2 regions of the Mesorhizobium sp. RCC_202 genome follow, and region 1 is predicted to be linked to the other one. Evidence: predicted binding sites of a transcription regulator. Region 1 holds the regulator's gene; the other holds the start of a gene.
What was found. The regulator LexA, encoded in region 1, represses DNA repair genes until DNA is damaged. The targets are predictions, from matches to a motif close to TGTTCNNNNTGTGTTCNG.
Positions count from the first base shown of each region.

Region 2: AB6802_RS04065 (YifB family Mg chelatase-like AAA ATPase) is a predicted target of LexA. The motif match lies at 9,431-9,448, and genes of this name have one in related genera.

Region 1 is NZ_JBFUPO010000005.1:129,392-144,667, forward strand. Features, by position in the region: gene trpC (indole-3-glycerol phosphate synthase TrpC) at 1-38, shown strand, start outside; gene moaC (cyclic pyranopterin monophosphate synthase MoaC) at 41-523, shown strand; gene glp (gephyrin-like molybdotransferase Glp) at 524-1,729, shown strand; gene AB6802_RS13455 (alpha/beta hydrolase) at 1,781-2,611, opposite strand; gene AB6802_RS13460 (AMP-binding protein) at 2,866-4,491, shown strand; gene kynU (kynureninase) at 4,507-5,754, opposite strand; gene lexA (transcriptional repressor LexA) at 6,217-6,957, shown strand; partial or broken gene AB6802_RS13475 (ComEC/Rec2 family competence protein) at 7,010-9,471, opposite strand; gene gltX (glutamate--tRNA ligase) at 9,578-11,002, shown strand; gene gltA (citrate synthase) at 11,183-12,511, shown strand; gene lpxB (lipid-A-disaccharide synthase) at 12,575-13,756, opposite strand; gene AB6802_RS13495 (LpxI family protein) at 13,746-14,648, opposite strand; gene lpxA (acyl-ACP--UDP-N-acetylglucosamine O-acyltransferase) at 14,635-15,276, opposite strand, start outside.
Region 2 is NZ_JBFUPO010000001.1:852,812-868,087, forward strand. Features, by position in the region: gene AB6802_RS04015 (SMP-30/gluconolactonase/LRE family protein) at 1-681, opposite strand, end outside; gene AB6802_RS04020 (2-dehydro-3-deoxy-6-phosphogalactonate aldolase) at 681-1,319, opposite strand; gene AB6802_RS04025 (2-dehydro-3-deoxygalactonokinase) at 1,316-2,251, opposite strand; gene AB6802_RS04030 (SDR family NAD(P)-dependent oxidoreductase) at 2,248-3,015, opposite strand; gene AB6802_RS04035 (putative bifunctional diguanylate cyclase/phosphodiesterase) at 3,270-4,619, opposite strand; gene AB6802_RS04040 (class I SAM-dependent methyltransferase) at 4,877-5,485, shown strand; gene AB6802_RS04045 (GtrA family protein) at 5,508-5,915, opposite strand; gene AB6802_RS04050 (glycosyltransferase family 2 protein) at 5,912-7,156, opposite strand; gene gshB (glutathione synthase) at 7,386-8,327, shown strand; gene AB6802_RS04060 (hypothetical protein) at 8,506-9,342, shown strand; gene AB6802_RS04065 (YifB family Mg chelatase-like AAA ATPase) at 9,542-11,071, shown strand; gene AB6802_RS04070 (TetR/AcrR family transcriptional regulator) at 11,126-11,713, opposite strand; gene AB6802_RS04075 (DUF308 domain-containing protein) at 11,745-12,350, opposite strand; gene AB6802_RS04080 (malate synthase G) at 12,785-14,950, opposite strand; gene AB6802_RS04085 (hydantoinase/oxoprolinase N-terminal domain-containing protein) at 15,196-15,276, opposite strand, start outside.

The DNA.
Region 1 (15,276 bases):
TTCTCACGGGCAAGGCGGCGGTCGAGGCCGCCGTCTGACGATGACGCCCGCCCTCACCCACCTTGGCGCCAAGGGCGAGGCCAACATGGTCGATGTCGGCGACAAGGCCGAGACGACCCGCACCGCGATCGCCGAAGGTTTCGTCTCGATGCGGTCGGAAACGCTGGACATGATCCTGGCCGGCGACGCCAAGAAGGGCGACGTGCTGGGCACCGCCCGCATCGCCGGCATTATGGCGGCGAAGAAGACGCATGAACTGATTCCACTTTGCCATCCCCTACTTTTGACGAAGATTGCCGTCGAGATCGAGCCCGACCATTCGCTTCCCGGCCTCAGGGTCACCGCGCTTGCCCGCGTCACCGGCAAGACGGGCGTGGAGATGGAAGCGCTGACGGCCGCCTCGGTCGCCTGCCTCACCATCTACGACATGGCCAAGGCAGTGGATCGCGCCATGGTGATTTCCGGCATCCGGCTGGTCGAGAAGACCGGCGGCAACTCCGGCGACTACAAGGCAAACAGCTAGATGGCGTTGGTTCCGGTGGCCGAGGCCCTTGAGCGCCTGCTCGATGGCGCAGCACCTTTGCCGGGCGAAAGCGTTGCGCTGGCCGATGCCGCCGGCCGGGTGCTGGCGGAGCCGGTGGTGGCGCTGCGCACCCAGCCGCCCTTCAATGCCTCGGCCATGGACGGCTATGCCACGCGCTCGGCCGATATTGCCTCCGTGCCGGTGCATCTTTCCGTGGTCGGCATGGCGCCTGCCGGACGCGGCTTTGCCGGTACCGTCGGCAAGGGCCAGGCCGTGCGCATCTTCACCGGCGCGCCGCTGCCGGACGGCGCCGACACCATCGTCATCCAGGAGAATGTCCGCGACCTTGGCGACGGCCAGATCGAAGTGGTCGAACCGACCGCCCAAGGACGCAATATCCGTCGCCGTGGCCTCGACTTCGGTCAAGGCGATGTCCTGCTCGAAAAAGGCCGCGTGCTCGATCCGGCCGCCCTGTCGCTCTCGGCATCAGCCAACCATCCAAACCTCACGGTCGTGCGCCGGCCGCTGGTCGCGATTATCGCCACCGGCGACGAATTGCTGCCGCCGGGCAGCGAGCCTGGCCCCGACCAGATCATCTCGTCCAACGCCTATGGCGTCGCCGCCACCGCGCGCTCGGTCGGCGCTCGCGCGCTCGATCTCGGCATCGCCGCCGATCGTCCGGAGGCGATTGCCGGGCTGGTGAAAAAGGCTGTCGAGGCCGGCGCCGACGTCATCGTCACGCTGGGCGGCGCCTCGGTCGGCGATCACGACCTGATCCATGACGTGCTGACCGGCGAAGGCATGCAGCTCGATTTCTGGAAGATCGCCATGCGCCCCGGCAAACCGTTGATGTTTGGCCGGCTCGGCAATGTCCGCTGCGTAGGCCTGCCCGGCAATCCGGTGGCAAGTATCGTCTGCTCGCAGCTTTTCCTGAAACCGCTCCTGGCGCGGCTTGGCGGCCGCGATCACAGCCAGGATTTGCGCACGGCCCGGCTGGGCAGCGCGATGCAGGCGAACGATCTGCGGCAGGATTATGTGCGCGCCGTCGTGCGCGAGGATGCCGGCCAATTGGTGGCGACGCCTTTCGGCATCCAGGATTCCTCGATGCTGCGGATGCTGGCCGACGCCAACGGCCTGATCGTGCGCGAGCCCTTCGCGCCCGCAGCGCAAGCCGGCGCCGCATGCCGGGTGCTGATGCTGCGCTAAACAGACGTCGACGCAGTCGATCGTCCCGTCGACGCAGTCGATCGCTAATCCCTATTCGTCGACCAGCATTCGCGTCAGAGGATGATCCGGGTCGGCGAGACCATCCACGACATTGAAATGATGTCGGTCGGGCTCGACCACCGAGCTTGTGACGGCGCCAAGCCCAGTCCAGATGTTGGCGAGCAAGGCGCTCTGGCGCAAGAATTCGGAACGCTCGCCGCCGCCGACCCAGGATGCCACGCGCGCGCCGTTCATCGGCCGCAGCAGCGCTGGGCTCTCGCTCAGCGCTTCCTGCTCGTCGATCGCCAAGGTCGCGTTCATCTGTGTGCGCATGAGCGGCCGAAGGTCGTGCAGGCCCGAAATCGAAACGACATGGCGTATGCGTCGCGCCACGTCGGGCGACAGCGGCGTGGTCGTGGTGATCATGCGGCTGGCGAGATGGCCGCCGGCGGAATGTCCGGTCAGCATCAGCGGCCCCTCGACCATCGCTGCCGCGGTGCGAACCGCGACCGCTATTTCACCGACGATACCGCCGATCCTGATCCCGGGACATTGGGTGTAGGAGGGCATGACGACGGCGAAGCCGCGGCTGACGGCGCCATTGGCCAGATGCGACCAGGAATCCTTGTCCGACTCCATCCAGTAACCGCCATGGATGAACACCACGAGGCCCTTTGGCTTCGCGCTGGGGAGAAAGAGATCGAAGCGGTTGCGCGGCGCTTGACCGTAGACGATGTCGAGCTGTGCCCTGCCCTGCGCGAGGAGCTTTTCACGAAACGCCTGCGCCGGGCTATCCCAGGCCGCCGGCCAGCGGTCGCCGCCTGGGATGTTCGCCCCATTGGTGTAGGCATCGTCCCAATCCGCGATGCGATGCTCGACCACCAGCCCCTCCCAAGACGCGCAGCTTTCCCCAGCAATGGCCGGCAGAGGGCACAACGTCAATGCTCGCGAGCAAAACATTTTAGGCTTGAAACAAATTTCGGCTGGTGCAATCCTGCGCGACGAACAGCCGACAATGGGAGGTCAGCTGGACAGGCCGAAGCCTGCATTCCGTCGCTGCCCGGGTGGCGTTGTTGAACAGGTTTGGCACGCTGGCATCGACCTCCCTCAGGGAGGCAGGGAAGGATAGCGGCAGCATGCTTGGACCTTCGGCGCACACCGACACTTTCACGCGCGATCATCTGCCGCCGCCGCACCAATGGCCGGACTTCCTTCTCGACGGCTTCGACTATCCCGAACGCCTCAATGCCGGCGTCGAACTGACCGACAGGCTGGTCGCGAGGGGCTTTGGCGATCGTACGGCGCTGATCGGCAATGGCCGCCGCCGCACCTACAAGGAACTGTCCGACTGGACGAACCGGCTCGCCCATGCGCTGGTCGGAAATTACGGCGTCAAGCCTGGCAACCGGGTGCTGATCCGTTCGGCGAACAACCCCGCCATGGTGGCCTGCTGGCTGGCCGCTACGAAGGTTGGCGCAGTGGTCGTCAACACCATGCCGATGCTGCGCGCCGGCGAGCTCGCCAAGATCGTCGACAAGGCTGAAATCGGCATCGCGCTTTGCGATACGCGGCTGATGGACGAGATGACCGCCTGCGCCAAGGACAGCGCCTTCCTCAAGCAGGTCATCGGCTTCGACGGCACCGCCAACCACGATGCTGAACTCGACCGCGCCGCCCTCGACAAGTCCGTCACCTTCACCGCCGTCGACACCGGACGCGACGACGTGGCTCTTCTCGGCTTCACATCAGGGACGACTGGCGTGCCCAAGGCGACGATGCATTTTCATCGCGACCTGATGATCATCGCCGATGCCTATGCCCGCGAGATTCTCCAGGTGACGCCCGAAGACATCTTTGTCGGCTCGCCGCCGCTGGCCTTCACCTTCGGCCTCGGCGGCCTCGCGATTTTCCCTTTGCGCTTCGGCGCTGCGGCGACACTGCTGGAGCAGGCGACACCGCCCAACATGATCCACATCATCGAGACCTACAAGGCAACCATCTCCTTCACCGCGCCGACCGCCTACCGCGCCATGCTGAAAGCCATGGATGAAGGCGCCGACCTGTCGTCGCTGCGGGTCGCCGTTTCGGCCGGCGAGACGCTGCCCGCCCCTGTCTTCGACGAGTGGACGCGCAAGACCGGCAAGCCGATCCTCGACGGCATCGGAGCGACCGAGATGCTGCACATCTTCATTTCCAACCGCTTCGGCGATAGGAAGCCGGCTTCGACCGGCAAGCCGGTGGGCGGCTACGAGGCGCGCATTGTCGATGACGCGATGCGCGAGTTGCCGCGCGGCACGATTGGCAGGCTGGCGGTGCGCGGCCCGACCGGTTGCCGCTACATGGCCGATACCCGCCAGGCAGACTATGTCCGCGACGGCTGGAACCTGACCGGTGACACCTTCGTGCAGGACGAGGACGGCTTCTTCCATTTCGCCGCCCGCTCCGACGACATGATCGTCAGCGCCGGCTACAACATTGCCGGCCCTGAGGTCGAAGCAGCACTTCTGTCACACCCCGACGTCACGGAATGCGCCGTCATCGGCGCCGAGGATAGCGAACGCGGTCAGATCGTCGAGGCGCATGTCGTGCTGGCAACCGGCGTGGCGCCGGACGCCGCGACGGTCAGACGCCTGCAGGATCACGTCAAGGCAACGATCGCGCCTTACAAATACCCCAGGTCAGTAAAGTTCATCGCGGCCTTGCCCAAGACCCAGACCGGCAAGATCCAGCGTTTTCGTCTACGCAGCGAAAAGGCCCATTAAGCGGGCGATTCCGCTTCAGGTAACGGCCGTCTTGACCGCAAAGCGCGCGTCCTGCCAGGCGCCTGTGCGCAGGATATCCTCCAGCACGCCGACCGCATCCCAGACATCGCGATAGCCGACATAGAGCGGCGTGAAGCCGAAGCGAATGGTGGACGGCGCGCGGAAATCGCCGATGACGCCACGCTCGATCAAGGCGCGCATCACCTGGTAGCCGTTGGGATGGGCGAAGGACACCTGGCTGCCGCGCTCGGCGCCATCGCGTGGACTTTCTAGCTCGAGGCCAAAGGCGCCGCATCTGGCTTCGACAAGCTGGATGAACAGATCCGTCAGCGCGATGCTTTTGTCGCGCACGACGGTCATGTCGACCTCGTCCCAGAGATTGAGCGCGCCCTTCAGCGCCCGCATCGACAACACCGGCTGCGTTCCGCACAGGAACCGGCGAATGCCCGAGCCTGCGGCATAACCCTGTTCGAAGGCGAAAGGCCTTGCATGGCCCCACCAGCCGCTGAGCGGCTGGCGGATGTCGCCGTGGTGGCGGTTCGCGGCATAGATGAAGGCCGGCGCGCCCGGACCGCCATTGAGATATTTGTAGGTGCAGCCGATGGCGAAATCGGCATTCGAGCCGTCGAGATTCACCGGCAGCGCACCCGCCGTATGGCAGAGATCCCAGACGATCAACGCGCCGGCCTGGTGGGCCTTGCGCGTTAGCGTCGCCATGTCGCGCAACCGACCGGACTTGTAGTTGACGTGGTTGACGAGGATGACGGCGACGCGTTCGTCGATCAATTCCTCGATCGCCGGGGCGTCGACGCCTTCCAGGCTCAGCACCGTGCCGGGCCGTGTCGAGGCCACGCCTTCCGCCATGTAGAGGTCGGTCGGAAAGCTATCGCCCTCGGCAACGATGACGGACCGTTCAGGCCGCATGGCCAGCGCTGCATGCAAAACCTTGTAGATGTTGATCGAAGTCGTATCGCAGACGACCGTCTGGCCGGATCCGGCGCCAATCAAGCGCCCAAGCTGGTCACCCAATTCGACGGGCATGTCGAACCAGCCGGCGGTGTTCCAGGCGCGGATCAGATCCTGCGCCCATTCACGCCTGGCGGCGTTTTCGATCTCGCTGAAGACATCGGATGAAGCGGCACCCAGTGAATTGCCGTCGAGATAGATGACCCCATCGGGCAGCACGAAGCGATCGCGCATGGAGCGCAACGGATCGGCGGCGTCCATCGCCTCAACAGACGCCAGATCAGGAATTCCCGTCATTATGCAATTGCCTCCCGTTCGGGCCCGACGCAGCATATGAAGCTACCGCCGGCCATGCGCGGTTTGTCTCACCGCCGTCCACGCTACGGCAAGACCCTTTTGTCCTTGTCCGCTGGTCCATCGATGCCAGGCGAGAGATCGGAATTATGCCGACGTTGGCCTTTTGAGTTCGTTTCGTTCACGGTGCCGCAGATGAATCGGGTGGCAGAGCCTATCCCGCCCTGCGCATTCACGATGTGGACGTCCCCGTCTCCTGTGAACGATGGGGTTGTAAAATGGAACGGAATCAAGACCTAAGGCTCAGCCGGCCCTCGCAACGGCATCCGCGCCGACGCAACATGGTTTCGGCTGTCCTAACAAATTCACTAAACTTTAAACGGTTGCGGAACACAACTGGAACAGATAGTGTTTGTTCTGGGTTTGTTTTTCTGATTCTGGTTTCTGAACCCTTGGGGGCGGCCGATGCTGACGCGCAAACAACATGAACTCCTGATGTTCATCCACGAACGTCTGAAAGAGAGCGGCATTCCTCCGTCCTTCGACGAAATGAAGGAAGCGCTCGACCTTGCGTCGAAGTCCGGCATCCACCGACTGATCACGGCGCTGGAAGAACGCGGTTTCATTCGCCGGCTGCCCAACCGGGCGCGGGCATTGGAAGTGCTGCGGCTGCCCGATTCGATCGCGCCCGGCCTCAATGCCGCGAGGAAGTTTTCGCCAAGCGTCATCCAGGGCGGCCAGGGCCAAGGCAATCTCGGCCGGCAGATCAAGCCGGCGGCTTCATCGCGCGCACCCTCGCCGAGCAATGACGACGATGCCGTTTCGGCCATCTCTATCCCGGTCATGGGCCGCATCGCCGCCGGTGTACCGATCGACGCCATTCAGCACCGGACGCATTCGATCTCCGTGCCGCCGGACATGATCACGGGCGGCGAGCATTACGCGCTCGAGGTCAAGGGCGACTCGATGATCGAGGCCGGCATCTTCGACGGCGACACCGTCATCATCCGCAACGCCGACACGGCGAGCCCGGGCGAGATCGTCGTGGCGCTGGTCGACGATGAGGAAGCGACGCTCAAGCGCTTCCGCCGCAAGGGCGCCTCGATCGCGCTCGAAGCCGCCAACCCGGCCTATGAGACGCGCATCTTCGGGCCTGACCGGGTCAAGGTGCAGGGCAAGCTTGTCGGGCTGATCAGACGTTACTGAGCAATTCCAGGAAAAGTGCACAGCGGTTTTCCGTCCGGAATTGCGTAGCGATCTACTGAGCCGGCGGCGAGGGCTTCGCATCCGCCCTCTCCGGCTTTTTGTACGGCGCTAGCCCCCTCGCCTCGCGCGCGTATTTCCGCTGCTCGTGCCAGGGCCGGTACGGCTGCTCGACGGCGTAGCGAACGACTGGCCGCGCCGTTGCCGACTGCGTGTCGAAGAAGACGGCGGCACTGCCGTCAAGCGCGAGCTGCCGCTTGGTAACGACGAGAATGCGCGGATCCCAGCACGGATTGTAGGCCGTGGCGTCGTTGATGACGATGAGGTCGGCGAAGCCGCAGGCTGGGCGTGCGCTGTCGCGGGTCTCGGCGAGCGCGACGATCGCGCCGGATGGATGCCGGCCGATGCACAGGTCACCGGTGCAGTAGAAAGGTGAGCCCGGCGGCAGGTCGACTGGATCGGCGACGTCCAACGCGCCTCTGGCGAAGATCTCCGGCGGCACGATCGTTTCCGACTGCAGCGCTCGCTTCCAGTTGTCGGTCGTGAATTCGTTGGCGCGCTCACGGTTGATGGCGAGCTCGCCGCCGCCGATCGGCATCGCCACCAGATGCGCATCCTCCGAAATGAGAAGGTCCGGGGTGCGCACATGCGGAATGGCCAGCAAGGCGGCAAGCGCGAAGGGCGCGGCGGCGAGCCTCAGCCAGGTGGTCGCCATGGTGGCGATGACAAGCGCGATCGTTGCCAGAAGCACCGACTGGATCGAGATCAGGCCGACAGCGTCGACCGGCGAGCGCTCGGAAATCCATGCCGAAATCGCAACCATCGCCGTCAGGCCCTTGCCCATCACATAGAGGAACGGGCCGTCGAGGCCGAAGGGCATGGCCAATGCGCTCAGCACTGCAAACGGCATGACGATCAGTGAGACGATCGGCATGACCGCAAGGTTGGCCACCAGGCTGAGCGGCGATACGCGCTGGAAATGCCAAATGGCGAACAGCACCGTCGCGCTGCCGGCGATCAGCGATGTCATGGCCGCGCCGCCGACGCCAACCGCCAGTTTTCTCGACCAGAAACCCAGGAATGAATGCTTTGCCGGCGGCGCCCGTATTTTGTCGGCGCGGTAGTCGGCCCAGCCGGCATAGGCGCCGACGAGCGCCGCGGTCGCGGCAAACGACATCTGGAAGCTCGGGCCGACCACCTCGTGCGGCGAAACCAGGATGACGGCGATGGCCGAGATCGCCAGATTGCGCATGGTCAGCGCCGCGCGATCGAAAAGCACCGCAATCAGCATCACCGCCAGCATGATGAAGCTGCGCTCGGCCGCGACCACGATGCCGGAGATGACGAGATAAGCGGCGATCGAGATGAGCGCGATTGCCGCGGCGTATTTCTTCACCGGCCGGCGCGACGAGAAATCGGGAAACAGCGCGAAGGCGCCGCGCAACAGCACCAGATCGTGCCGGCGACCAGCGCCATATGCAGGCCCGAGATCGAGATGATGTGATAGATGCCGGTGCGCCGCATGGACTCGTTGATCTCTTCGGGAATGCCGGCGCGCACGCCGACAATCAACGCCGCCGCGATCTCGCCTTCGGATCCGCCGATCTTGGATCTGATATGGTCAGCGATGTTTTCCCGCGCATTCTCAATGGCCAGAGCGACGCTCGAACCAAACGGCGCGTCGGCCGTCGCTGAAACCAGTTTTGGATCGCCCAGGAAAAATCCGCTGCCGCCGATGCCGGTAAAATAGCTATCGAAGGAAAAGTCGTAGCTGTCCGGCCGCACCGGCCCTGTCGGTGGCAAGAGCTTGGCGTAGCCGGTCAGGATCGATCCGGCCCGCATGTCGGGTGGGATCCGGCGCGCCGAAAGCCTGACGCGCTCCGGCGCATAGCGCAACGTCGGACGCGCGGTTGAAATCAGGTCGATGGTCAGCCTGACGCGGCCGTTGGCGGTCGGCTCGGCGATGACCAGGCGGCCGGTCAGCCGGGTCTGGATTTCGGACCCGAGCATCGGTGTTGCCGCCCGCCATGTCTCGACCTTGGCAGCCAGAAAGCCCAGGGCGCAGAACAGCGTGGCCATGAAGATGAGATGCGTTCTCGGCCAGGAACGGAAAACGACCGCGCACACGGCCATCAGGGTCACCGTCGCAAGCGGCCTGTAGAGATCGGGCTCGGTGCTGAGCGAGAAGTAATAGATGACGCCGGCGGCCAGAAACACCGGCACCAGCAGGAAGCCGATGCCGCGATCGAGCTCCGTGGTTGCAGCGACACCGATGCCTTGCCGAAGTACCGGAAGCGAAAGGCGGCGAAGCTGCTTGCGCAGTGTGACGATTGGCGCCGGCAAAACCGGGCGTGGCGCGCCGCGGCTTTGCGGTGAGATTTCAGTGGGGGTTAGCGGAGTCGCCGGGAGTGAAACCGGTACCGCTTCGACCGCATTGACGTCGGCAAACAGCAGGCGTTCGCTGACGCCAGCTGCCGTCACCTCGCCCTCTCCCGCGCCCCGGCCTCGTCCAGCCATCGGGTCTGCCCCTTGCGCCCAAGACCGCCTATGCTACATGAACCCGCACCGCGCGAAAGTCCGCGCGAAAAATGCGTGTTTTCCTGCGCCGCTTTCCGAGAGTTTCATGTCCGACAAGGTCGTCACCCGTTTTGCCCCATCGCCGACAGGCTACCTGCATATCGGCGGCGCGCGCACGGCGCTGTTCAACTGGCTCTACGCCAGGCACACCGGCGGCTCGATGCTGCTGCGCATCGAGGATACCGATCGCGAGCGCTCCACCGAGGCGGCGACTGCCGCCATTCTGGACGGACTGACCTGGCTCGGGCTTTCCTGGGAAGGCGACGCCGTCTCCCAGTTCCAGCGCGCGCCGCGCCATCGCGAGGTGGCCGAGGAACTCGTGCGCCTGGGCAAGGCCTATTACGCCTATGAGACGCCCGCCGAGCTCGAGGCGATGCGCGAGGCCGCGCGCGCCAAGGGCCTGCCGCCGCGCTACAATGGCGCATGGCGCGACCGTGACCCGTCCGAGGCGCCTGCCGGTGTCCGAGGCGCCATCCGCATCAAGGCGCCGGCCGAGGGCGAAACCGTCGTGCACGACCGTGTGCAGGGCGAGGTACGCTTCCCCAACAAGGATCTCGACGATTTCATCATCCTGCGTTCGGACGGTGTCCCGACCTACATGCATGCCGTCGTCGTCGACGACCACGACATGGGCGTCACCCACATTATCCGCGGCGACGATCATCTGACCAATGCCGCGCGCCAGACCGTGATCTACAACGCCATGGGCTGGGACGTGCCGTCGATGTCGCATATCCCGCTGATCCACGGCGCCGACGGCGCCAAGCTGTCGAAGCGGCATGGCGCGCTCGGCGTCGAGGCCTATCGCGCCATGGGTTACCTGCCCGAGGCGCTGCTCAACTATCTGGCCCGGCTCGGCTGGAGCCATGGCGATGACGAGGTGATATCGATCAAGGACATGATCGCCTGGTTCGACATCGGCGACGTCAACAAGGGTGCTGCGCGCTTCGACTTCGCCAAGCTCGATGCGCTGAATGGCGTCCACATGCGCAAGATGGACGATCACGCGCTGTTCGACATTTTCGTCGCCACCTTGCCTTATCTCGATGGTGGCCCGGCGCTGGCGGCTAAGCTCGACGACAAGCGCAAGGCGCAGCTACTTGCAGCCATGCCCGGCCTCAAGGAACGGGCAAAAACCCTGGTCGAGTTACTCGACGGCGCGTCATTCCTTTTCGTTGAGCGGCCCTTGCCGCTGGATGAGAAGGCGGCAGGCTTGCTCAATGCCGATGCGCGCGCCATCCTGCGGGGGGCCCATGCGGCGCTGGCGACGGTTTCCGGCGACTGGATCGCGGCTTCGGCAGAGGCTGCGATCCGCGACTTCGCGCAGGCCGGCGGCCACAAGCTCGGCGCCGTGGCGCAGCCACTTCGGGCGGCGCTGACCGGCCGCAGCACATCGCCCGGCGTCTTCGACGTGCTTGCCGTGCTGGGTCGCGAGGAAAGCCTGGCGCGGATTGGCGATCAAATCGATTAGGTGTGAACTGGCCCAAGAAGATTGGCATTGAAAGGTGTGTTTCGCAGTGCAACATTAGGCCTTGGCCCAATCTGGCACGCACCTCCTAAAATGCGGTGGCGAGTTCGCGCATTCCGGTGACTTCACGTGTCGTTGGCAGGATTTGCCTTGCCGGCATGAGGATACAAAAGGAGTTTGAGAATGAGCGAAGCTGCGAAAAAGCTGGACACGGGCAGCAAAGCGCACCCGTCGACTGCCACGCTCGATTTGAACGGCAAGACGCACGAGTTGAAGGTGCGAAGCGGGACGGTCGGACCTGATGTCATCGACATCGGCGCGCTCTACAGCACCACCGGCGCCTTCACCTACGATCCGGGGTTCACGTCGACGGCAAGCTGCGAGTCGGCGATCACCTTCATCGATGGCGACGCCGGCATTCTCCTGCATCGCGGCTTCCCGATCGACCAGCTTGCCGAACATGGCGACTTCCTCGAAGTCTGCTATCTGCTGCTTTATGGCGAGCTGCCGACCAAGGCGCAGAAGGACGACTTCGACTACCGCGTGACGCGCCACACCATGGTGCATGAGCAGATGTCGCGCTTCTTCACCGGCTTCCGCCGCGACGCGCATCCGATGGCCGTGATGTGCGGCGTCGTTGGCGCGCTGTCGGCCTTCTATCACGATTCGACCGACATCTCGGACCCGTACCAGCGCATGATCGCCTCGATGCGCCTGATCGCCAAGATGCCGACGATCGCCGCGATGGCGTATAAATACCATATCGGCCAGCCCTTCATTTACCCGAAGAACGATCTCGGCTTCGCCGCCAACTTCCTGCATATGTGCTTTGCCGTGCCGTGCGAGGAGTACAAGATCAATCCGGTGCTGGCGCGCGCCATGGACCGCATCTTCATCCTGCATGCCGACCACGAGCAGAACGCCTCGACCTCGACCGTTCGCCTCGCCGGCTCGTCGGGCGCCAATCCCTTCGCCTGCATCGCCGCCGGCATCGCCTGCCTGTGGGGTCCCGCCCATGGCGGCGCCAATGAAGCGGCGCTGAACATGCTGGGCGAGATCGGCCATGTCGATCACATCCCGGAGTTCATCGCCCGCGCCAAGGACAAGAACGATCCGTTCCGCCTGATGGGCTTCGGCCACCGCGTCTACAAGAATTACGATCCGCGTGCGAAAATCATGCAGAAGACCGCGCATGAAGTGCTGGGCGAGCTCGGCATCAAGGACGATCCGCTGCTCGACATCGCCATGGAGCTGGAAAAGATCGCGCTGACCGACGAGTACTTCATCGAAAAGAAACTCTACCCGAACGTCGACTTCTACTCCGGCATCACGCTGAAGGCGCTGGGCTTCCCCACCACCATGTTCACCGTGCTGTTCGCGGTTGCGCGCACCGTCGGCTGGATCGCGCAGTGGAAGGAAATGATCGAGGATCCGCACCAGAAGATCGGCCGCCCGCGCCAGCTCTACACCGGCGCCACCGAACGCGACTACGTGCCGATTGCGAAAAGATGAGCGAGTAGCGAGTAGGGAGTAGTGAATAGGGAAGAGGGTCGAGCACTTACTCAGCCCTACTCCCTACTCTCTATTCGCTCTCTTGATGCACCCCATCACCACCTCGGCGGCAATCTCGCCGGATGGTCGCTCGGTCGCCATGCGGCGGGCGATGTCGGCAAAGCCGGCCTTCTGCCAGGCGCGCATGCCGGTGTCGGCGAACAATGCTTCCAGCTGCCGCGCCAGATTCTCCGGCCGGACATACAGGTCATAAAACTCGGGAACCAGCGCGCGGTCGGAAATCAGGTTGGGCAGCAGCGCCGACCATGCGGTCACCAGGTGCAGCAGAATTTTGCGGGCGATCGGATCGAGCTTGTAGCTTGAAACCATCGGCACACCGGCAAGCGCCAGCTCGAGCGAGACCGTTCCCGAGGCAATCATGGCCGCGTCGGCCTTGCCGAAAGCCTGCCACTTGCGCTCCGGCTCGGTTACGATTTCCGGTTTCTCGTCCCAGGTCGCGACCGACGCCTTCACCAGATCGGCAACATGCGGAACCGTCGGCAACAGCACACGCAGGCGGTGGCCGCGCTGGTGCAACACCGACACCGTCTTGCCGAAGGGTTCCAACAGCCGGCGCACCTCGCCACGGCGCGAGCCCGGCAGCACGAGCAACGTCTTCACGCGATCGTCGGCAAGGTCGCGCGCCAGGCTCTGAGCCTTGGCGGCGGCGAGCACGCCTGGATCTTGGGTCAGGCGGTGGCCGACATAGGTGCCGGGCGGCCCGCCGAGACGGCCAAGCGCCTTTACCTCGAAGGGCAGGATGCACAGGATGTGATCGACATAAGGCTTCATCGCCGCCGCCCTGCCCGGCCGCCATGCCCACACACTCGGGCAGACATAGTGCACGATCGGGATGGCGGGATTGGCCGCACGGACCTTCTTGGCAACACGCAGAGAAAAATCGGGGCTGTCGATGGTGATCAGGCAATCCGGCCGCCCGGCCGCGATCGTCGCCGCCGTCTGGCGGATGCGACGCATCAGCCGCGGCAAATCGCGCAGCACCGCGCTGAACCCCATCAACGCGATCTCGGCGCCGTCGAACAGCGGCGTCAGCCCCAGTTCCTGCAGATGGCGGCCGCCTATGCCGACGAGCTGAACCCTGCGTCCGGTTGTCCGCTCCAGCGCCCGCACGATGTCGGCGCCGAGCAGATCGCCGGATTCCTCGCCGGCAACGATCGCGATCTTGAGCGGCTTGTCACTGGCCATTGGCCGGCTCCATTGCGGGCAGACCGACAATGAACAGGCCAAGCGCATTGGCGCGCGCCAGCGTCGCCGGACCTTCGAGAACGAGCGCATGGCCAGCTTCGACCGCGATGCCGGCCAGGCCGGCGGCATGCGCGGCTTCGACGGTTTCGGGGCCTATCGAAGGCAGGTCGGCACGCAACTCCTGATCGGGTTTGGCGCATTTGACCAGCACGCCGCGCTCCTTGCCGGCGAGCCTGCCATGGCCGCGCAGATCCCGCGTTCTTTCGAGCAGGCCTCGGGTGCCTTCGACGCCTTCCAGCGCGATAGCCCGCCCGCCGATCGCAACCGCCGCCTGACCGATGTCCAGCGCGCCAATAGCCTTGGCTGCCGCTCTGCCGGCCTGAATGTCGCGCCAATCGGATTGTCGGGGCGCTGCCGTCGTCAGCGTGCCTTCGCTGGCTGCCAGCTCGGGAACAACTTGATGTGCGCCGACCACCGTGATGCCCCGCTTCTCCAAACCTCGCGTCAGCATCTTGAGCAGCCCGTCGTCGCCGCGCGCCAAAGCCACGACCAGAGAGGGTATGATCGCCAGCAGACCAAGGGTCGGGCGTACTTTGCTCAGCCGTGGCCGGCGCCTGATCTCTCCGGCAAGCACCAGATGGCTGATGCGCTGGCGCTTAAGCAAGGAGACCAGCGAACCGATCTGCTCCAGCGCAAGCCTTTCCTGCGCGTATTCGGCAAAATCCGCCTCGCGGTCGACTTCGCCGTCGACCAGGATGATGAAAGGGGCGTGGCCTTGTCGGACCAGGCCCGCGGCGACTTCCACCGGCAGACTGCCGCCACCGGCGATGATGCCGACCCTGGCGCCCGGCGCGAGTGCAAGTCGGGCTTCGGTCGGCTCAGCCCTCGTCATCGCCATTGTCATCGTCGCCGCCACCCTTGAGCGACGGGACGGCATAGTGCCGCTTGCCGCGGCTGGAGATGAAATCGATGATTTTCATGGCCGTTGGCGACGAAGCGAATTCCACCTTGGCCAGTTCGACATTCTCGCCGACGGTGCGGGAACGGTCGAAGATCGTCCTGTAGGCCTTTCGCAACAGGTAGATTTCGGAACGCGCCAGACCGGCTCGCTTCAATCCGATGATGTTCAGGCCGCGCAGGCTGGCGCGGTTGCCGACGGCGATGGCGTAGGGGATGACATCGCCGACGAAGGCCGAGCAGCCGCCGAGGAAGGCGTTGTCGCCGACACGCACGAATTGATGAACGGCGCTGAGGCCGCCGATATAGACGTTGTCACCAATCTCGCAATGTCCGCCCAGTGTGGCGCCATTGGCGAAGGTCGCGTTCTTGCCGACGACGCAATCATGAGCGATATGGGCATAGGCCAGGAAATTGCCGTTGTCGCCGATGGTCGTCTCGCCACGGCTGGTATCGGTGCCGAGATGCATGGTGACGCCTTCACGGATCGTGCAATTCTCGCCGATCACCAGCGTGGTGCGGCCGCCCTTGTGCTTGGTGTTTTGCGGCGGCCCGCCGAGCGT
Region 2 (15,276 bases), on a different contig from region 1:
GCGCAGCAGCGTGCCGTCGGGCGCATAGGCTTTGATCGCCCTGCCGCCCCAGACGGCGTTCCACAGCACGCCGTCGCGATCGACGACGGAGCCGTCGACATAGCCCTTCGATGAACGGTGATCGACGAACACTTTCGGCTCACCGGTCGGCAGCCCCGTCGCCGGGTCGCAGGCCGTCCGCATCAGAAGGCCGGTCGCGGTGTCGGTGTAGTAGGCGATCGTGCCATCCTGCGAGAAACAGATCGAGTTGGAAACGGTGATGTCGGAAAACAGCCGGCGCAATTCCCCCTTGAAGAACCAGTAGATCGAGCCGGCGCCCTTCTCCTCGCCCTTGCCCATCGTGCCGGTCCAGAAGGCGCCGCACGGATGAACGCGGGAATCGTTGGAGCGCGTGAGCGGATTGTCGGCCTCGATCGGCGTGTGCAGCGTCAGCTTGCCGGTTGCGACGTCGCGGACCTGCAAGCCCTTCTCGGTGGCGATGAGCTGGCGCTTGTCGTCGATGACGGCAATGGCGCTGGCCATGACGCCGAGGTCATGCACCTTCAGCGCGCCGGCAAGCGGCTTTTCCAGGAGCTTGCCGTTGACGATGTCGAACCAGAACAGCGTGTCGATGCCGGGGTCGTAGCTCGGCCCCTCGCCGAGTTCGCAGATGTGGTCGGAAAAAACCGAAACGCCGTCCATCACTGTCCTCCGAAGGCTTCATCCCAGGCGCCGACGGCGGCGCGGGCGCGCTGGCTGACGTCCTCTACCGAAGCGCCCGGCTTGTAGAGGCTCGATCCCAGGCCGAAGACGCTGACGCCGACCGCCTTATAGCCGGCAAAGTCCTTGTCGGAGACGCCACCCACCGCGCCGATCAGCGTCGTTGCCGGCAGCACGGCGCGAATGGCCGCGATGCCGCTCGATCCGAGAACGCTTGCCGGGAAGAATTTCAACGCCGACGCGCCAAGCCGGATCGCCTGGAACGCCTCGGTGGGCGTGAACACGCCGGGCATGGTGACCATGCCGTGATGCATCGCGCGGTCCATGACGTCGGCGTCGATGTTGGGGCTGACCAGCAGGCGTCCACCGGCCTTGTGCAAAGCGTCGACATCGGCCGCCGTCAGCACCGTACCGGCGCCGACCAGCGCGGTCTTGGGGAGCGCCTCGACGATGCCGGCGATCGAGGAAAACGGTTCCGGTGAATTGAGCGGCACCTCGATCGCCTCGATGCCGGCATCGTAAAGCGCATGACCAATCGCCACCGCTTCGGTGGGCTTCAGTCCGCGCAGGATGGCGACGAGGCCGCGCTTCAATTTCGGGAAACGTGCAGTCTGCGTCATGCCGCGGCTCCAATCATGCCGTTCTCGCGCGCTGCCTCGACGAGACCGGCGCGCACCGCTTCATCGGCGTCGACGGTGCGGAAAGCAAGGCCGGCGAGGCCGAGCGCTTCGCCATAAAGGGTCGCCAACGCGCCCGAAGCGATCAGCACCAGAGGCTCATCACTTACGCCATAGCGGCGCTTCGCCGAAGCGATTTCGCCGCCGATCAGGAGCCCTGACAGGCATGCTGCTGCATCCTCGGCCTTCAGGTCCTGCAAGAGACCGGCGGCGCGGATGGCAAACAGTTTCGAGCTGATATCGCCGCCCTCGCCCAGCGCTTGGCTGCACCATTGCCGGAAGAACGGGCTGTCGGCCGTGACGGTCGCCGGATGTTCGCCGAGCGAATGTTTCAGGATCGAATGGGCGGAAAGCACCGAGAACAGCTCGCCGGTCGGCCAGGTGCCGAAACCTTCGACCGCGCCGTTCTCGACCGCGACCCATTTCGAATGCGTGCCCGGCATGCAGACGAGATGACGTCCCTTAGCCGGCAAACCGGCGCCAGCGAGCTGCGTTTCCTCGCCACGCATGACATCCGGCGCGTCGGCAAGGCGCTGGGCAAGGCCCGGCACGATGCGGATGTCGCGGCTCGAGTTCGCGATGCGGGCGGCGCCGCGCAAAATGGCGCCGATCGGCGCCGGCACGGTGACGTAAGACGCTTCGATCCAGCCCTGGCGGGAGCCGGCCATGCCGCAGATGATCACCGGCAGCGCGTCCGGCGCGCCCATGGCGGCCAAATGGCCCTCCAGCACGTTCGAAAACCCTTTTTCGCGCGCGGTGATCAGGCCGTCGTCGCCGCGGCGTTCGGCCAGCAACTTGCCGGCGCCGTCTAGCAGCCATGCCCTGAGCCGCGTCGTGCCCCAGTCGAGCGCCGCAACCGCAGGGGCGCCGCTCACAGGAAACCTCCGTCGACGATCAGCATCTGGGCGGTGAGCATGCGCGAGGCGTCCGATGCCAGGAACAGCACCGTGCCCACCATATCGTCGGCTTGCATGACCTCCTTGATGCACTGTTTGGCGACATGGGCGGCGAGGCCCTGGTCGGTCACCCAGAGCTCGCGCTGGCGGTCGGTGATGACCCAACCGGGCGCTACCGCGTTGACGCGGATACGGTCGGCGCCGAGTTTGCCGGCAAGGCCTTTCGTGAGGCCAAGGATACCGGCCTTGGCGGCGGTATAGGCCGGCATACCAGGGTGGTTGATCAGATAGGAGGTGGAGGTGAAGTTGATGATCGAGCCGCCGCCGGCGCGCTTCATGCCGGGCGCCACGGCCTGCGCGGTGAAGAAATGCGGTCGCAAATTGATCGCCAGACTGTTGTCCCAATACTCGACCGTGACGTCTTCCACGGCATGGCGGTCGTCGAGCGCGGCATTGTTGATCAGCACGGTCACATCGCTATGCGCTTGCGCCGCCTTGGCGACAGCAGCACGCAGTGCCTCGATGTCGCGAAGATCAGCCTTGAGGTAGAGCGGACGCCGGCCAAGCTCTTTTTCAAGGCGGTCGGCAAGGGCGGTGCTCGGCTGCTCGGCGATGTCGATGAAAGCGACCTTGGCGCCCTGGCGCAGAAAGCCTTCCGTCAACGCGGCGCCGATGCCGGAACCGCCACCGGTGATAAGCACCGAGGCGCCGTCGAGGTCGGCAAAACGCGCCGATGGCATCATCTTCTCTTTCTCCCTGCCTTAAGAGCATTTCACCGTTTCACAGAAACGGCGAACCGCTCTATCTCCTTGTTTTCACGCAATTCCGGACGGAAAACCGATCACACTTTTCCTGGAATTGCTCTAGTCGGCGCGCATCCTATCCAGACAAAACGCGAGGGCAAGGGGAGAAACGCGGGATTTCCGACATTATGTCCGACAAATGATCGGTGCCGCCAAAGCGGCGCCGGCAGGTCGGCCGACCCTCGACAGCGCGGTCAGATCGCCTTGGCGTGCAGCGCGCCGCGATAGGAATCGCGCAGGTAGCCGAGCGTGGCGTCGGCATCGACCGGCTTGCCGAACAGATAGCCCTGCCCGCCGGCGCAGCCGAACTGGACCAGGCGGTCGGCCTGGGCCTCATCCTCGATGCCTTCGGCGACGACATCCATGCCGAGTCCCTCGCACATGGCCAGGATGGCGCGGATGATGTGTTCCGACGGCCGGTCGTCAAGGATAGAGGAGACGAAGGCCCGATCGATCTTGAGCTTATCGAAATGGAATTCGCGAAGACGGCCGAGCGAAGACTGTCCAGTGCCGAAATCGTCGAGCGAAACGCGGATGCCGACGCGGCGCAGATCCTCGACGATCTTCTCGGCCGAGGCCGGATCGTTCATCAGGCCGGTCTCGGTGATCTCGATCTCCAGCCGGCGCGGATCGAAACCGGTGCGGTCGAGAATCGCCAATATATGCAGGCCGGTGTTCTGGTCGACGAGCTGCGAAGGCGACAGGTTGAAGGACAGGAACAGCTCCTTCGGCCAGCTGCGCGCCGCTTCGGTGGCCTTGCGCAGCACCAGCTGCGACAACGGGCCGATGATGCCGCGTTCCTCGGCGATCGGGATGAAGACGGATGGCGGCACGACGCCGAGATCGCGGTCGGTCCAGCGCGCCAGCGTCTCGAAGCCGATGGTGCGACGGCTGTTCAAATCGACGATGGGCTGGAAATGCGGCTCGACCTCGCCGGCCGAGACGGCGCGGCGCAGCGCCTGCTCGATGCGGGTGACGCGCTTGGCGGCTTCCTCCATCTCGCGGGTGTAGACGACAACGCGGCCGCGGCCCGAACGCTTGGCGTGGTAGAGCGCGGTTTCGGCCTTGTTGATGAGGATCTCGGTGGTTTCGTCGCCGGAATAAAACAGCGAGCAGCCAACCGAGGCGGAAAGCCTGGCGGTACGCTCGCCGACATCGTAAGGCGCCGACAGGATCTCGATCAGCATGCGTGATTTCTCGGCCGCCTGATCTTCGGAGAACACCATCGGGTACAGGAAGGCGAATTCGTCGGCGCCGATGCGGCAGACGGTGGAGTGGCCGTCCATCGAGGCGCGCAGCCGCATCGCCACCTGGATCAGGATGTCGTCGCCCGCCTTGTGGCCGAAGAGGTCGTTGATCGGCTTGAAGCCGTCGAGGTCGAGGATGCCGACCGTGAAGGGCGCGGGATCGTCGGCGCGATCGCTGATCAGGCGATCGACCTTGTCGTAGAAGCGACGATGGTTGCCAAGTCCGGTCAACGAATCGGTGAAGGCCAGATCCGTATTTTCCTTGCCTGGCTGCCCAGTGCCAAACGTCGTTTGCATCATGTCCCTGTCTGATGTCGGTATTTGCGGTCAGACTGGCAGCAAAGCGTTTAGGAAACGTATCGGAAAATCGATTTTTCCATGATCGGAACGGCTATGCGCCCGGTAGAAGCGGCTTCATCTTCACGCAAGATGGCAGATCGCTATTGATACTCGATTATACGCAACTTCTAATGTGCGAAACGCTTTGTTTGCCAATCACAAATATGTTCCAGACCGGAAAATGAATAACCAGTTCGGGGCCGGGTATGAGTGTGATGGCGATCGAGAAAAAGATACTGAACGCGGCGCACGACCGGGCCGTGTTTCAACGCCGCATCCGGGTTCTCTCCGAACATATCGGCGCCGTGCTGGGCGCCGAGGGCACCGTTCTCGACCTCGGCTGCGGAGATGGTTCCCTCGCGAAGGCGGTGATGGACAGGAAACCAGGGCTGAATTTTCGCGGGATCGATGTTTTTCTCCGTCCGCGCACAGCCATCCCCGTGGAGATTTTCGACGGCACGACGATACCGGCGGCTTCCGGATCGTTCGACTGGGTGACCATCGTCGACGTTCTCCACCATACCGACAATCCCGGCCATCTTGTCGCCGAGGCCGCCAGGGTCGCCCGCAAGGGCGTCGTCATCAAGGACCATCTGCGCGACGGGCCCTTGGCCTACAGCACGCTCAGGTTCATGGACTGGGTGGGAAACAGGGGCCACGACGTAAGGCTGCCCTACAACTATCTGTCCAAGCGGGAATGGAATGCGATTTTCGATCAGGTGGGGCTCAAGGCCCAGGCCTGGCGCGAGAACCTGGCGCTTTATCCGTTCCCGGCGAACCTTTTGTTCGACAGGGGCCTGCACTTCGTCGCGGCGCTTCGATGAGCGGCTGGCAGCGATCGAAGCTTCACACGGCTTTCTGATCGTCGCGAAACACCCAGACCGATGAAAGCACATAGCTCGCCGCGCCCGCGGCGAGCGTGATGACGGCTGACATGACCAGCGGCGGCGCGGAAAATACCGACACGGCGACATGGGCGGACAGACCCGCAAACAGCGCGCAGACCAGTTGGGTGGCGAGATAGCGCGGAAAGGCGCGGCCATGGCCGTGCCGTCCTTCGAAGGTCCAGCTGCGCTGTGCCGAATAGGCCATGACGAACGCCAGCAGATAGGCGATGACGCTGCCGGCAAACGGTGGCACCCCGGCCGAAACCAGGGCCCACGACAACACAAAAAACATCAGCGCCGCGCCAATGCCGACCACGGCGAACCGGACAAATCGCGCCGTGGCCAATTTTCGCGCAAGCCCGTTCATTTTTCGGCAGATAGGACCGACTCGGCCGGCCGCCCGGCCTGGGCTGCTTTCAGCCGCTTTACCGGGATCTCGAGAACACCCAGCAAGAAGGCCGAGAAGAACGATTGCAGTGAAATAACGATCAGGCTGAGTCCCAGCACGACAATGCGCGGAATTTCGGGATCCTGCAAAGGACCGAAGCCACGGCTCGCCCAACACCACAGCGCGTAGCCGAAAAACAGCGCGCCGCCGGCGAAGCAGATGCCGGCATTGCCGGCCAGACGGTCGGTGCTGAGCGTGCTGGTCAGCCAGTCCGATCGTTTGTTGCGCGGCAGGATGCCGGTTATCTCGGCGTAATAACGCGAAATGGCGCCGAACGTGATGAGCTGGACGCCAACGACGACCATGAAGCAGGCGGCGACGAATGTGTTGATGTCGAGCGACAAATTGTCGATCACCTGCAGCGGTCCCAGCAACAGCAGCGTCACCAGCGACGCGCCAAGGCTGAGCAAGACCGTGCCGGGGATGAAGAACATCCAGCGCGGGTTGTGCACCAGCAGGAATTTCAGATGACGCCAGCCGTCCCGCCAGGTCCGCAGATGCGGCGCACGGCTGCGGCCATCGGGCTTCAGCGTGGTCGGGACTTCCTCGATGCGGAGGTCGGCAAGGGCGCTGCGAACCACCATCTCGCTGGCGAATTCCATGCCGCTCGTCTGCAGGTCGAGCGCCCTGATGCGCTCGGCGTTGAAGCCGCGCAGGCCGCAGTGGAAGTCGCCCGTCTTGATGCGAAAGAACAGGCGGCCGATGAAGCTCAGCACCGGATTGCCGAGATAGCGGTGGAGGGCAGGCATGGCGCCAGGCTCGATGCCCCCCTGGAAACGGTTGCCCATGACCAGATCCGCGCCGTCGCGCAGGCGCGAGACGAAGGCCTCGAGCGCGCCGAAATCATAACTGTCGTCCGCATCGCCCATGATGATGTAGCGGCCGCCGGCGGCATTGATGCCACCGAGAAGTGCCGCGCCGTAACCTTTCTGCGGCACCGGCACGACGCGGGCGCCGTTTTCGGCCGCGATCTGCTGCGAGCCGTCCGTGCTGCCATTGTCGGCGATCAGCACCTCACCGGCGATACGCGCCCTGTCGAGGAACGCCTTGGCCTTGCGGATACAGGTCGCCAGCGTCTCGGCCTCATTGAGGCACGGCATGAGGATGGTGAGTTCGAGTTCCTCGGCCGCGGCGGTGCGGATGGCGGTGACGGCGTTCATGGTCATTGTTCCATCGATGACTTCCGTCCGGCGTCGTCCGGCGGGCGGCACTCGACGGTCACCGTTGCATGGCAAGGCTTAAGAAAACGATGACGCGCAGCATCATCTTGTCTCCAACTCATGGTTTAGGAGCTTGCGGTGGCCTGACAGCAATCTTCAAAATGTGGCGATTGGCAGGAGCCGCCGAGTTCCGTATATCGACGGCACACAGGATCGCCGGAGACCGCAAATGCCGCTCAGAATAGCCGTCCAGATGGATCACGTCTCCACCGTGTCGATCGCCGGCGACACCTCGTTTGCGCTGTCGCTGGAGGCGCAGCGGCGCGGCCACAAGCTTTTCCACTACACGCCCGACCGGTTGTCGATGCTGGGTGGCAAGGTGTTCGCGCGCGTCGAGGCGATGCAGGTGCGCGACGAGAAGGGCAACCATTTCTCGCTCGGCGAGACGGTGCGCACCGATCTCTCGGAAATGGACGTGATCCTGCTTCGTCAGGACCCGCCCTTCGACATGAATTACATCACCACCACGCATATATTGGAGCGCATCCACCCGAAGACGCTGGTGGTCAACGACCCGGCCTGGGTGCGCAACAGCCCTGAGAAGATCTTCGTCACCGAGTTTCCCGACCTGATGCCGGAGACGCTGATCACCAAGGACCCGCAGGAGGTCGCTGCGTTCCGCAAGGCGTTCGGCGATATCATCGTCAAGCCGCTCTACGGCAATGGCGGCGCCGGCATCTTCCATCTCAAGGAGGATGACCGCAACCTCGCCTCGCTGCTCGAAATGTTCGGCCAGCTGTCGCGCGAGCCCTATATCGTGCAGCGCTACCTGAAGGACGTGCGCAAGGGCGACAAGCGCATCATCCTGATCGACGGCGAGCCGGTCGGCGCCATCAACCGCGTGCCGGCCGACCACGATTCCCGCTCCAACATGCATGTCGGCGGCCGCGCCGAGAAAACAGAGCTTACCGAGCGCGAGCGCGAAATCTGCGCCCGCATCGGCCCGGCCCTGAAAGAGCGCGGCTTCATCCTGGTCGGCATCGATGTGATCGGCGACTACATGACCGAGATCAACGTCACCTCGCCGACCGGCGTGCGCGAGGTGCAGCGCTTCGGCGGCGCGGATATCGCGGCCCTGTTCTGGGACGCGGTGGAAGGGAAGCGGCGCTAGCGGGTATGGACGCACTCCCTGATGCGCAATATGGATAGGGCCTGCCGTGGCGCCCGCAGGTTCGCCGCGTTGCCGAGGCAGGCGATGACGACGTTCGTTCAATGACGCTGCACGGGCGGGTTGGCCTTTCGATTTTGCCGCCGCGCCCGTAAAAGTGTCGATATCGGGGAACCTGATTATGACCGACAACAAGCCGGCCGCAGACGTTACCAAGGATTGGCAAGCAACGCAGGGTCAGAAGTCCTCCGCAGCGCGGCTGCGCCTTTTCGCCGTGCTGTGTTGGATCGTGGCCATTGGCGGCGAGATCGCCGGGATCGTTCTGCTCTACCAGCACAAGTTCGACCATGGCAACCTGCCGCTGCTGATCGGCATTCTGGTGGGAATCGCGATTTTCGCAATCGCCGGTAACTTGCTGTGGAAAGCAGCCAACCGGCACGACCCGGCAAGCGCATCCGACACGGCAAGGTTCTTCTTCCAAAACCAGCTCGGCGCGATCATCACGCTGATCGCCTTCCTCCCGTTGGTCCTCCTTATCCTCACCGACAAGAACATGGACCCGCGGACCAAGAAGGTTGCCGGCGGCGTCGGTGCTGTGCTGGCGGTGCTGGCGACGGTGATGGGGGTCAGCTTCAAGCCCCCGTCGGTCGAGCAGTACACCCAGGACATGAATGCGTGCGCGACCCAGATCAGGGCCGGGCAGCCAACCACGGCCTGTTCGCCCGAGGTCGCCGCCCAGGCGCAGGAGATCGCCACGGACACTGCCGCGGTGACAGCGGCGACGAAGGACGCGAGCCACCCCGCCGGTCAGGATATCGTGTACTGGATCGCCCCGGAAAACGGAGCCGCGAAGTCCTCGGAGCCGCATGTTTTCCACCTCTGCGCAGCCGTGAGTCCGCTGAAGGACAAGACCGTCAACAGCGGCTCCGTGACGGAGGCCTACGCACAAAACGCCATTCGCATCACGAAGCAGATCGATATGGAACAGAAACAGTGCGGGTTCTCTGGCACGCAATGAGCCCACCCGCGTTGCATCGCGCCTGGGCCCTTCAACGATCCGGCCTGGGTGCGCAACGGCCTGGACATTCGCCTCGGGCCGTATCATTTGTTCCTGTAATGTTCTTGCCTAAGCCGTAAATCTGTGGTTGTCTGAGCCGAGCCCACTCGCGGATTGATCGTAGAACCACGCGCGGGCCGGCATCGGGGGCTTGTTAAACATGGTGGCGCGGGTTCGCACGGTGGCATTCCAGGGCATCGAGGCCGTGCCCGTCGATGTCCAGGTGATGATCGCGCCGGGCAAGGTCGGCATGCAGATCGTCGGCCTGCCGGACAAGGCGGTCGCGGAAAGCCGTGAACGCGTGCAGGCAGCGCTGCATGCGTCGGGCCTGTCGATGCCGTCGAAGAAGGTCACGGTCAACCTGGCGCCGGCGGACCTGCCGAAGGAAGGCAGCCATTACGACCTGCCGATCGCGCTCGGCCTGATGGCAGCCCTTGGCGCCATTCCGGGCGATATGCTGGCCGGCTATGTCGTGCTCGGTGAACTGTCGCTCGATGGCATGACCGCGGCGGTTGCCGGAGCTCTGCCGGCGGCGATCGGCGCCAATGCCGAAGGCAAGGGGCTGATCTGCCCCTTTGCCTGCGGGCCGGAAGCGGCCTGGGCGGGTAAGGACTTCGATATTCTGGCGCCGCGCAGCCTGATTGCCATCGCCAACCATTTCCGCGGCACGCAGGTGCTGTCGCGGCCGGAGGCCGGCATCCAGGTCGCGGCGCGCGACCTGCCGGACCTCGCCGACATCAAGGGCCAGGAGAGCGCGAAGCGGGCGCTGGAAGTGGCGGCGGCCGGCGGCCACAACCTGCTGATGGTCGGCCCGCCAGGTGCCGGTAAATCGATGCTGGCGCAGCGCCTGCCTTCAATCCTGCCGCCGCTGGCGCCGAAGGAGCTGCTCGAAGTGTCGATGATCGCTTCCGTCGCCGGCGAGCTCGGCGAGGGCAAGCTGACCGACCGGCGGCCGTTCCGCGCGCCGCACCATTCGGCCTCGATGGCGGCGATGGTCGGCGGCGGCATACGCGCACGACCAGGCGAAGTCTCGCTCGCCCATAATGGCGTTCTCTTCCTCGACGAATTCCCGGAATTCGCGCCGCAGACGCTGGACGCGCTGCGCCAGCCGCTGGAAACCGGCGACTGCATGATTGCGCGCGCCAACCACCGTGTCACCTATCCGGCGCGCATCCAGCTGGTGGCGGCGATGAACCCGTGCCGCTGCGGCATGTCGGGAGAGCCGGGCTATCGCTGCCTGCGCGGCGACCGCTGCCGCACCGATTACCAGGCGCGCATCTCCGGCCCATTGCTCGACCGCATCGACCTTCGCATCGAAGTGCCGGCGGTTTCGGCAAGCGACCTGATCCGGCCGGACAAGGCCGAAATCAGTGCGGCTGTGGCGCAGCGCGTGGCGCGGGCGCGGGCCATGCAGCGCGAACGGCTGGAGAAGCTCGGCGCCGCGGCTACCACCAACGCGCATTGCCCGCCGTCGATCATCGAGGCGATCGCCAGGCCGGATTCGGCCGGGCTGACGCTGCTCAAGGACGCCAGCGAGAAACTCGGTTTTTCGGCGCGGGCCTATCACCGCGTGCTGAAAGTGGCGCGCACGCTGGCCGACCTCGACGCCAGCGAGACGGTCGGCCGTATCCATCTGGCCGAAGCGATCTCCTACCGGATGAGCGCGGAGCGGATGGCGCAGGCGGCGTAGCTGCGAAAAGACGCCGCAAGCGCGCCGATGCTGACCGCCCTTTCCTCGCTCCCGTCAATCGGTTGCGGGGATCAGCTTCCGCAGCGTCGGCGTCAGGATCATGCCGAAGGTCAAGACATCGCCGTAAGCCCGCGCGGAAAGCATCGCGCCGTGCACGGTCGCCATGAAGGCTTCGGCCTCGATGCGCGGCGAAGCGGAGACCGTCAGTGTGCCTTGCTCGGCGCCGCGCTCGATGACGCCTGTCAGCCATCCCGAGAGAAACTGAAAATAGGCCTTCACTCCCACGGCGACTTCCGGCGGCAGGGCGGGAAGCTCGCTGGCAAGCAGCGCGCAGACGCAGAACGGCCTGCTCGCATCCTCGATGCATTGGGCCCAGAAGCCGGCGTAGATCCGAAGCAGCTCAGCCGGTTCGGATACATTGCGCTCAAGCTCTGCGAACCCTGTGACAGCGTCCTCGAGGTAGCGCTTGACCAGCGTCCGGACGAGGTCGGCCTTGCTGGGGAAATGGTGATGGATACTGGCTTTGCGGATGCCGATCACTTCAGCGATATCAGCATAGCTGAAGCCGTTGTAGCCGCCGGCGACGATGAAGGTTCGCGCGGCGGCCAGGATGTCATCGGCAGTGGTCGAAGGCTTGCTCATAACTTGCTTCCAGCAGAGAGCTGTCGCTATCTTAGCTTACGGCACGAGTCGACTTGCGACGAGCGTCGCCGACCGACAGCCATATGGCCGACACGAGGAAGTAGAAAGCGCCAAACGCGGCATAGGGCGCGATGTTGGCGATGCCAATGATCTCAGTGCCGCCGGCCATCTTCACGAAGAAGAGACCTGCCAGCGCCGATTGGGCGCCGCTCAGGATCATCGCCCATTGCGCACCGTTGGTCTTCCAGCGCCGCGCCGCGGTCACGAGCTGAAGCGCGCCGGAGACAACGGCCCAGACGCCATAGGCCGAGAGCACTGCGTTCATGCTGTGGCCAAGCGCGATGGCAATTGCAATCGCGGTAATGATGCTGACAACGAAATTCAGCAACTGCGACGTGTTACGGCCGAGCCCGCCGGTGCGCCGGGCGTCGACGTAATTCGCAAGCGCGTCCCATGCGGGGTAGGCAACCAGCATGATTGCGGCGACCGGTGGGCTGCTTTTCGCGACGGTGAAAGCCGCCGCAACCCAGGCTGCCGATACGGCGAACCGGAGATAATAGTAGGTTTTGAGCCAAGCACCTGAAGATAGGGCGTTTGATGACGGGGCGCGGCTCTGATCGTTCATTTGTTCAAGCATGATGGGGTCTCTCGTTCAACTGCCTACCAACTAGTAGGTAGCCTGCAGGTCGTCAAGACGTCCACGGCCGATTGGCGATCACCCTCTCGTTTATGTGATCGATGCTCGCTTGTGCTTGCGCATTGACCAATCGTGCCGCCGGACAAGGCGGTCGACGGCGCCGCCGGCCTGCTCGGGAAAATGTCTGCCCGGCAGAGGCTAGCGCCGCCCCTCATCTGGCTGCCGCCATCTTCTCCCCGTGAACGGGGAGAAGGACTTGTCGTCCCCGATTTCGCCAATTGGCGGCGTAGCAGAGGAAGCGCCGGCGTTGCGGCAGCCACTTTCTCCCCGTTAAACGGGGAGAAATGCCTGCAGGGCAATGAGGGGGCAGCGTCGGCCTATGAATGATCATCCCAGCCTAACGCGGCAGACTTCGATGCACTGCCCTTACTTGTTCAGTCCTGCGCCTTCAGCTCCAGGCGCCGCTTATGCAGCACCGGTTCGGTATAGCCGTTGGGCTGGCTGGTGCCTTTGAACACCAGGTCGCAGGCGGCCTGGAAGGCGATCGATTGGTCGAAGTCCAGCGCCATCGGGCGGTAGAGCGGATCGCCGACATTCTGGCGATCGACGATTGCCGCCATGCGCTGCAGCGAATCGCGGACCTGGATCTCCGAGCAGACCTGGTGGCGCAGCCAGTTGGCGATGTGCTGCGAGGAGATGCGCAGCGTGGCGCGATCCTCCATCAGGCCGACATCGTTGATATCGGGCACTTTGGAGCAGCCGACGCCCTGGTCGATCCAGCGCACGACGTAACCCAATATGCCTTGCGCATTGTTGTCGAGCTCGCGCTGGATCTCGTCCGGCGTCCAGTTCGGCCGCACGGCTACCGGCACCGACAATATGTCGTCGAGCTTGGCCTTCGGCCGGCTCTTCAACGCTGCCTGCACGGCGTGCACGTCGACCTTGTGATAATGCGTGGCATGCAGCGTCGCCGCCGTCGGCGACGGCACCCAGGCGGTGTTGGCGCCGGCCTTCGGATGGGCGATCTTCTGTTCCAGCATCGCCGCCATCAGATCCGGCATCGCCCACATGCCCTTGCCGATCTGCGCATGGCCGGCCAGCCCGCATTCCAAGCCGGTGTCGACATTCCACGCCTCATAGGCGGAAATCCAGGCGGCCTGTTTCATGTCACCCTTGCGGATCATCGGGCCGGCTTCCATCGAGGTGTGGATCTCGTCGCCTGTACGGTCGAGGAAGCCGGTGTTGATGAACACCACGCGCTCGCGTGCCGCGCGGATCGCCTCCTTGAGGTTGACGGTGGTGCGCCGCTCCTCGTCCATGATGCCCATCTTGATGGTGTTTTTCGGCATGCCAAGCAAGGTCTCGACGCGGTCGAAGATCTCGACGGCGAAGGCGACTTCTTCCGGCCCATGCATCTTGGGCTTCACCACATACATCGAACCCGCGCGGGAATTGGCGCGCCGGCCGTTTTCGCCGACGTCGTGCAGCGCGATCAGCGCGGTGAGCGCTGCATCCATGATGCCTTCCGGCACTTCATGACCGTCGCGGTCGGTGATCGCCGGATTGGTCATCAGGTGTCCGACATTGCGCACCAGCATCAGCGAGCGTCCCGGCAGCAAAAGCTGGCCGCCATTCGTTGCTGTGTAGCGGCGGTCGGGGTGGAGCGTGCGGGTGAAGGTCTTGCCGCCCTTGGTGATCTCTTCGGCGAGGTCGCCCTTCATCAGGCCGAGCCAGTTGCGGTAGACGACGACCTTGTCCTCGGCATCCACCGCGGCGACCGAATCCTCGCAGTCCTGGATGGTGGTCAAGGCCGATTCCAGGATGACGTCGGCGATGCCGGCCGGATCGGTCTTGCCGATTTGGTTGGCGCGGTCGATCACGATCTCGATATGCAGGCCGTTCTTGACCAAAAGCACAGCTTCGGGATTGGCGGCATCGCCGCGATAGCCGGCAAACTGCTTTGGATCGGCCAGCGTGGTCGTGCTGGCGCCCTCGCCGAGCTTCAGCGCGCCGTTCGCCACCGACAGCCCGTTGACGCCGGCCCATTTGCCCAGGGTCAGCGGCGCCGACTGGTCGAGGAAATCCTTCGCCCAGGCGATGACCTTGGCGCCGCGCGCCGGGTTGAAGCCCTTGCCCTTTTCGGCGCCGCCGGTCTCGGGAATGGCATCGGTGCCGTAGAGCGCGTCATAGAGCGAACCCCAGCGCGCATTGGCGGCGTTGAGCGCGTAGCGCGCATTCATCACCGGCACGACCAGCTGCGGACCGGCGACGACCGCGATCTCCGGATCGACATCAACGGTGCTGACCGAGAAGGCAGGACCTTCCGGCACGAGATAGCCGATCTCCTTCAGGAAATTCTTGTAGGTTTCCATGTCGATCGGAGCGCCGTTGGCGCGGTACCAGGCATCGAGTTTTTCCTGCATGGCGTCGCGCTTGGCGAGCAGGTCGCGGTTCTTCGGCGCCAGATCATGGACGATCGCCGAAAAGCCGGTCCAGAATTGTTCCGCGTCGATGCCGGTGCCGGCCACGGCTTCGTTGGCGACGAAGTCATGCAGCTCGCGGGCGATTTGCAACCCGGCGATCTCGATGCGGTTGGTCATCAGCGCGTCTCCAGATGGTAGGCTTTGCCGGGCCTTTGGCATGTTTGGGGTCGCGGGGTCAATTCGGCTTAGGGTGTAGGATGTCTTCTCCCCGTTCTACGGGGAGAAGATGGCGGCAGCCAGATGAGGGGCGGCGCGGCATTCCGTAAAGTAGGCGGTGCCGCGAAATCGCGCTGGCTGGCGCTGCCCCTCATTCGCCCTTCGGGCACCTTCTCCCCGTAGAACGGGGAGAAGGAAGGGGCGCCTCACACCGCAATCCTTGGCCTTCCCGACGCCACCGCGACCACATGCGCCTCGATGAACATGCGCTGGCTTTCGACCGTCGA